Regions from separate parts of the Allobosea vaviloviae genome, predicted to be linked through region 2. Evidence: riboswitches for the same ligand, from Rfam matches in the RefSeq annotation. Region 2 holds a riboswitch; the other holds the start of a gene.
The links. Region 2 has a riboswitch for thiamine pyrophosphate ahead of thiO (glycine oxidase ThiO). Riboswitches for the same ligand answer to the same signal wherever they lie in the genome.

Region 1 (3,674 bases), 3.0 Mb from region 2:
GCGCCCACGCAGCGATACCGGCCGCCGGCATGCAGCCCGGTGAACGACACTCCGCGGGACGCGCAGCCGGCCGAGGCGGCATCGGGAGAGGCTCACTGGCGTTAAGTTTTATTAAGACTGCGATGTGAGGATTACGCCCGCGATGTGAAGCTCCGCTTCGAAGGAACGGCCATGAAGGCGAGTCGCATCAATGGTCACGCCGAGAGCCTGCCGCGCCTGCCATTCTGGACCGCTACATTCGTCACGATGGTCTGCATCGCCATTCTCGCCCTGAGCGGATGGCGCGAATGGGCCACCCGGGAAGCCGATCTGAAGAACGCCGAAATCGACATGGTCAATCTCGCGCGCTCGCTGACACAGCACGCGGAGGACACCATCGAACTCGCCGATGCAGTGCTTTTCGGTTTGGCCAGCAGACTGGAGGCAAACGGCACGGGTCCCGCCGCAATCGCGACAGTTCAGAATGTTCTCGACCTTCGCAAACCGACGCTAGGGCGAATCCGCGGCCTCTTCGTCTACGACGAAACGGGCCGCTGGCTGGCCACCACGGAGAAAGTCGACTTCTCTGGCCTCAACAACAGCGACCGCGCATATTTCCAGCATCATCGCGCTGTGGACGATCGCCGCATCCATCTGGGCCCGCCCGTTCAAAGCCGGGTCGGTGGTCAGTGGATCATCACGGTGTCCCGGCGCCTCGACCATCCCGATGGCGCTTTCGCCGGTGTGGTCCTGGCGACGATCGACGCCGGATATTTCTCGCAGTTCTATCGCCAGTTCGACCTCGGCCCCAACGGGGCAATTACGCTGCTCAGCGCCGACGGCATTCTGCTTGCGCGCAGCGTCGATAACGGCACCTATGTCGGACGAGACATGTCGGCGACACCTCTGATCAGGGACAGGATGTCCCGGCCCGCCGCCAGCGTCTATTATTTCAAATCACCGCTGGATGGGCTGCAACGTTTGAGTTCCTTCAGGTTCAGCGAGCGATATCCGCTGCTGGTGCTGGCGACGGAAGCCCAGGACGATGTTCTGGTGCGCTGGCGCCAGACCGCCATGGTCCGGACGGCCTTCGTGCTGGCTTTGACATTGGTGATTGGCGTCATCGGCCTGTATCTCGTGCGTCAGCTCTATGAGCGCCAGCGTATGGCGGCAGCGCTGATCGCCAAGGAGGCCGATTTCCGTCTGCTCGCGGAAGCATCCAGCGACATGGTCACCCGGATCGATTTCGACGAGCGGATTCTCTACGCTTCCCCCTCCTCCGCGAGCGTTCTGGGCTGGGACCCCACGCAACTGGTCGGAACGCCGGCCCTGGCCGGCGTCAACCCGGAGGACTTGCCCCGGGTCGCACAGGTGGTTGCTGCGTTGAAGCGCGGCGAGGTCGAGGAAGCCAGGATCATCTATCGCACGCGCCACCGGGAGAAGACCGAGATCTGGATCGAGACGACCTTGCGCGTGACAAGATCCGATAGCGGCACGATCAATGGCGTCGTGGCGATCTCGCGCGATATGACCGAGCACAAGGATCTCGAAGACAAACTCGCGGCGCTGGCGACCTTGGACGGGCTGACGGGGCTCGCCAATCGCCGATGTTTCGACGAGCGGCTGGAGCAGGAATGGGCGCGGGCCTCGCGAGAGGGCACCGCCCTTTCCGTGCTGATGATCGATATCGACCATTTCAAGAAGTTCAACGATCGTTACGGACATCCGGCTGGAGATGGCTGCCTGCGTGCTGTGGCCGCCGTGCTGGCCGCGCAAACACGACGCCCGGGCGACCTGGCCTCGCGCTATGGCGGGGAAGAGTTCGCACTCCTCTTGCCCGGTACGGATGCCGAAGGCTGCGAGGTGGTCGGCATGAGATTCTGCGATGCGCTTCGCGACATCCAGATTCCGCACGGGTCGAACCCTCCGTCCGGGCTCGTCACGGCGAGCCTTGGCGGCGCGACTGTCTGGCCGAACTCCAATGCAACGACAGACTGCGCCTCGTTGGTTGGAGCAGCGGATCGGGCGCTTTATTCCGCCAAGGACGGCGGGCGCGATCGCATGGTCATGTCGGGACGAGTGCTGCCCTGGCCGCGCGCCAGGAGCGCCTGACCCGCAACAGAGCGCATCACCGGAATGCGTCGCTTCCGAAGATAGCTCCGCGCGATCCGTCGCAGCCGTCGTCGCGCCGAAGCGCCGCCGCAATCAACGAGGCGCTGAACACATGGCAATGACGTCATGCGAGCCGGGCGCTGTTTGCCGGTTGCGCACCGACGTCATCGCGCCTAACTTCCCAGCCGTTCCGAGGGGTGCTCGCAAGAGCTGAGATGGCCGTAAAGGCCGAACCCATCGAACCTGATCCGGGTCATACCGGCGGAGGGACTGGAACGCGGCTTGCGCATAATCGCGGCCGCAGACAGCGCTAGACCGCTTCGACGCCGGATCTCCTGAACCTTGGACCAAGGAGGAGATCCCCATGAACGTTCACACCAAGACTGCCAAAAACAGCGTCAGGGCCGCGCCCAAGTTTGGTGCACCGACCGGCGTCACCACCGGCCCGATCATCGGCTCGCGCAAGATCTATGTCGCGCCACCGGAAGACCCGACCATGCGGGTGCCCTTCCGCGAGGTGCAGCTTTCGACCGACGCGGAACCACCGGTGCGCATCTACGACCCGTCAGGGCCCTTCACCGAGACCGACGCCAGGATCGATCTGAACCAGGGCCTGCCGCAGCCACGCCGCGCCTGGCTCGACGCGCGCGGTTTCGACAGCATTCCTGGCCGCGAAGTCACCGCCGCCGACAATGGCAACATCTCGCCCGAGAACCTGGTGCCCGCCTGCCCGGCTGAGCGCCCGGTGCTGACGGCCAAGCCCGGCCAGATGGCGACGCAGTACGAGTTCGCCAGGGCCGGCATCATCACGCCCGAGATGATCTATGTCGCGCATCGCGAGAATCTCGGCCGCGCCGCGATGCTGGAAGGCGCGAAAGAGCGCCATGCCGATGGCGAGAGCTTTGGCGCAAGCGTGCCGGAATTCGTCACACCCGAATTCGTGCGCAGCGAGATCGCGCGCGGGCGAGCGATCATTCCCGCCAACATCAACCACCCGGAACTCGAGCCGATGGCGATCGGCCGGAACTTCCTGGTCAAGATCAACGCCAATATCGGTAATTCCGCCGTCACCTCCGGTGCGGCCGAGGAGGTCGAGAAGCTGGTCTGGGCGATCCGCTGGGGCGCGGACACGGTCATGGACCTGTCGACCGGGCGCAACATCCACAACATCCGCTCCTGGATCCTGCGCAACTCGCCGGTCCCGATCGGCACCGTGCCGATCTACCAGGCGCTGGAGAAGGTCGGCGGCGATCCGGTCAAGCTCGACTGGGAGGTGTTCAAGGACACGCTGATCGAGCAAGCCGAGCAGGGCGTCGACTACTTCACCATCCATGCCGGCGTCAGGCTGCCCTATGTGCCGCTGACGGCTTCCAGGGTGACCGGCATCGTCTCGCGCGGCGGCTCGATCATGGCGCGCTGGTGCCTGGCGCATCACAAGGAAAGCTTCCTCTACGAGCGTTTCGACGAGATCTGCGAGATCATGCGGCGCTATGACGTCTCGTTCTCGCTCGGCGACGGATTGCGTCCAGGCTCGATCGCCGACGCCAATGACCGTGCCCAGTTCGCCGAGCTGGAGACGCTGG
Region 2 (3,674 bases):
CGCGATCGAAGCGCCCGATCGCGGCCGCTTCGTCAAGGCCTCCTCCTTCAACAGCCCCGGCGAAACGGCACGGCTGGTGCGCGACGATGCCGGCCGCATCGAGTCGGTCTGGCTCGGCGGCGCGCATGTCGTCTCGGAGGCAGCGCTGAAGGCGGAGATGCTTGCGCGCTATCAGAGCGGCAAAGCCTAGCGCTTTTGCCACCCTGGACGAGCGTGGCGCTAGCGCGGTCACGAACCGACGAGCCCGAGCTGCGGGCTCGAGGCCTCGGCGCGGCCGCGGCGCGGAATGCGCCCGGCCCCGCGCGCATCCCAACCGGCCTCGACGGCGTGGCGCATGGCGCGCGCCATGCGGACCGGATCCTTCGCCTTGGCGATCGCGGTGTTGAGCAGCACCGCGCTCGCGCCGCACTCCATCGCGATGGCGGCATCCGACGCCGTGCCCAGCCCGGCATCGACGATCACGGGAACGGCCGAGCGCGCGCAGATCAATTCGAGATTGGCAGGGTTGGCGACGCCCATGCCGGAGCCGATCAGCGAGCCCATCGGCATCACGGCAGCGGCTCCGAGATCGGCCAGGCGCGCGCAGACCACCGGATCGTCATTGCAATAGGGCAGCACGACGAAGCCCATCTCGACGAGCTGGCGCGTCGCCTCCAGCAGCTCCCCGACATCAGGATAGAGCGTCTCGCGATCGCCGATGACTTCGAGCTTGATCCAGTTGGTTCCAAGCGCCTCACGGGCGAGCTCCGCCGTCAGGACAGCGTCGCGCGCCGTCTCGCAGCCGGCTGTGTTGGGCAGGAAGCGATAGCTGGATAAGAGCTGCGCCGTGTCGGAGCCATGGCCCGCCAGCGAGATCCGGCGCAGCGACAGGGTCACGATCTCCGCGCCGCTGGCGGCAACGGCATCCACCATGATGCGCTGGTTGGGATAGCCGGCCGTTCCGATCAGCAGGCGGGAGCCGAGTTGCGTTCCGGCCAGGATGAAGGGCTGTTCCGCGACACTCATCTCAACCTCCTTGAAAAGCGCGAATGATTTCGACGCGGTCGCCGGACGCCAGAGGCGAGACCTGCCATTGCGACTGCTTCACCACCATCCCGTTCAGCGCGATGGCGAAGCCCTGGGGGCCCGGCAGATCAAGCTCGGCCGTGCGCTCCTGCCATAGCGCCAGCAGATCCTCGGCCGCGCTGTCGTGATCGCGTCCATTGACGATGAGCTTCATGCCACTGCCTCCTGTGCTGAAAAGCGCTCCGGTCCGAAGGATGCGGCTGGCCCCTTGATGCCTCCCTCGGTGATGAGCTGCGTGATCGCCTCCGCGGTGACAGGGGCCAGCAGATAGCCGTTGCGATGATGTCCCGTGGCGAGGAGCAGGCCTGGAATCCGGGTCGCGCCGAGGATCGGCGCGTCGTCCGCGCTGGTGGGGCGGAAGCCCGACCAGATCGCGGCGATCGGCAGGTCCTCGATGCCGGGCAGGATGCGCCGCGCGCCTTCGAGCAGCGCGTAGACGCCGCCGGCCGTCACGGCATCGTCGAAGCCGCACTCCTCCATGGTCGCGCCGACAATCAGCGTCCCGTCGCTCTTGGGGGCGAGATGGACCTGGTCGGTCCAGACCATGCGCGAAAGGAGCGGCCGGTCCGGCGGGCATGCCAGCGCCAGCGACTGCCCCTTGAGCGGCCGCAACGGCAGGGAAAGCCCCGTTATCTCGGTCCAGGCCCCGCCTGCAGCCACGATGATCGTAGCCTTCACCGGCCCTTGCTTCGTCGTGACGCCCACGGCGCGCCCGGCTTGCAGCCAGGGCGTTGCCGCCGAGCCTTCGAGCAGGATGCCGCCGCGTTCGATGAAGGCCTGCCGCAGGGCGGCGATCACCTTGGCCGGGTCGACTTGGTGATCTCCAGGACAATGGATGCCGGCCACGACGGAGGGCCGCAGGCCGGGCTCAAAGCCTCGGCAGGCAGCCCCGTCCAGCCACTCCGTCACAAGCCCGGCCTGCCGCTGCATCTCCTGGCGAAAGCGCAGCCGCGCCACCTCGTCGCGCGTCGTGGCGACAAGCAGGATGCCATCCCTGCGATAGTCGATATCGAGCCCGCCATCGGCCGATAATTCGGCGGCAAAGCCGGGCCAGAGGCGCTGGCTCTCCAGGGCGAGCGCGACATGCTCCTCGCCGCCGGGCTCGAATTCGGCAGCCGCCGCCAGCATCCCGGTGGCGGCGAGGCTCGCGCCTTGGCCGACCGTGCCGCGCTCGAAGAGCGCGACCCGCAGGCCGGCGCGCAGCAATCGCCAGCCGGTCATCAGGCCGATCACGCCGCCGCCGATGATGGCGACATCCGTCGAGGCCGGCGGCGCCGGAGCATCGGGCGGGCCGGCCTGCTGGCGGCGCAAACTGGTGTCGGGCGGGCCTCTCATCGCAAACTCCTCGCCGCAACGGGGGGCGAGGATATCTGCAGCCTTGCGGGCCGCCGGCTTCATGCCGGGAAATCCATCCCTCCGCCGGTATGAACCGGATCAGGTTCGAAGGATTTCCGCGCGCTTATCCGGGTTGCCCCGGTCTGCCAGCGGTGTCTCAGCCCCTTGCCGGGGATCTCCCTGGAATGACGACGACTGTGAAAGCTCGGTGGCCGATGGTCAAGCCTGCCTGGATGCAGGCAGCGCCAGCCCTCACCGCATGAAATGCAGCTCACGGAAGCGCCCGCGGAACGCCGTCACATCTTTAGCCACGACCTCCGCCGGCCGCGAACCGCTGAGGCCTTCAGCGATATAGCCTGCGAGTTCGGGCATATCGGCGGGCGTCATGCCGAAGCGCACGATCTCGGGCGTGCCGAGCCTGAGCCCGTTGACGTCGCCCGCCACCTCCGGCAGGGGCAGGCCGATGCCGCAGCTCAGGATGTTGATGGCACGCAGCGTCTTGGCGGCCGCCTGGCCGCCGCCATAGCTGTGAGCCTCGATCGCGAATTGATGCGAGGTCGTCAGGCCGCGATCGCGCGCGAAGACCGGCACCTGCCGCTCGACCAGCGCCTCGCCCAGCGCCTTGGCCGTCTCAGCCATCATCTGCGCGTAAGCACGGCCATGCGCCTTCCAGTCGAGCAAGGTGATCGCCAGCGAGGCCGATTTCGCCGCATCGAAATTCGCGGTCAGACCGGGATAGGCGACAGCGTCGAGCCGCTTGGCGATCTCGGCGTCATTGGTGACGATCAGACCCGAAGGCGGCCCGCCCAGGCTCTTATAGGTGCTCATCGTCATCAGATGAGCGCCCTCCTCCAGCGGCTGCTGCCAGCCATGGCCGGCGATCATGCCCGACATATGCGCCGCGTCGAACAGCACGATCGCGCCGATTTCGTCGGCAATCGCGCGGATCTCGCGGATCGGATGGGCGAAGAGGTTGAGGCTGCCGCCGATCGAGATCAGCTTGGGCTTCAATCGCAAGGCATCCTCACGCAGGCGCGCAAGGTCGACGGTGTAGTTCACCGGGTCGACTGGGGCGGGATGGGTAACGATGCCGTAAAGCCCTGCGGCGCCGGCGCCGTGATGCGTGACATGGCCGCCGATCGCGCCCGGCGGCGCGATGATGCAGTCGCCGGGCTTGGCCGCGACCATGAACGCATAGAGATTGGCAATGGCGCCCGAGGGCACGCGGATCTCGGCATATTTCGCGCCAAAGACCTCGGCGGCGAGTTCGGCGG

Region 1: linked by a shared signal. The riboswitch ahead of thiC (phosphomethylpyrimidine synthase ThiC) and the one ahead of thiO (glycine oxidase ThiO) in region 2 are both predicted to bind thiamine pyrophosphate.

Annotation. Positions count from the first base shown of each region.
Region 1 covers NZ_CP017147.1:1,783,888-1,787,561, reverse strand. The annotation lists gene BHK69_RS08325 (sensor domain-containing diguanylate cyclase) at 172-2,091, shown strand; TPP riboswitch at 2,275-2,379, shown strand; gene thiC (phosphomethylpyrimidine synthase ThiC) at 2,456-3,674, shown strand, end outside.
Region 2 covers NZ_CP017147.1:5,121,610-5,125,283, forward strand. The annotation lists gene BHK69_RS23545 (serine hydrolase domain-containing protein) at 1-190, shown strand, start outside; gene BHK69_RS23550 (thiazole synthase) at 229-1,005, opposite strand; gene thiS (sulfur carrier protein ThiS) at 1,007-1,219, opposite strand; gene thiO (glycine oxidase ThiO) at 1,216-2,400, opposite strand; TPP riboswitch at 2,460-2,591, opposite strand; gene glyA (serine hydroxymethyltransferase) at 2,653-3,674, opposite strand, start outside.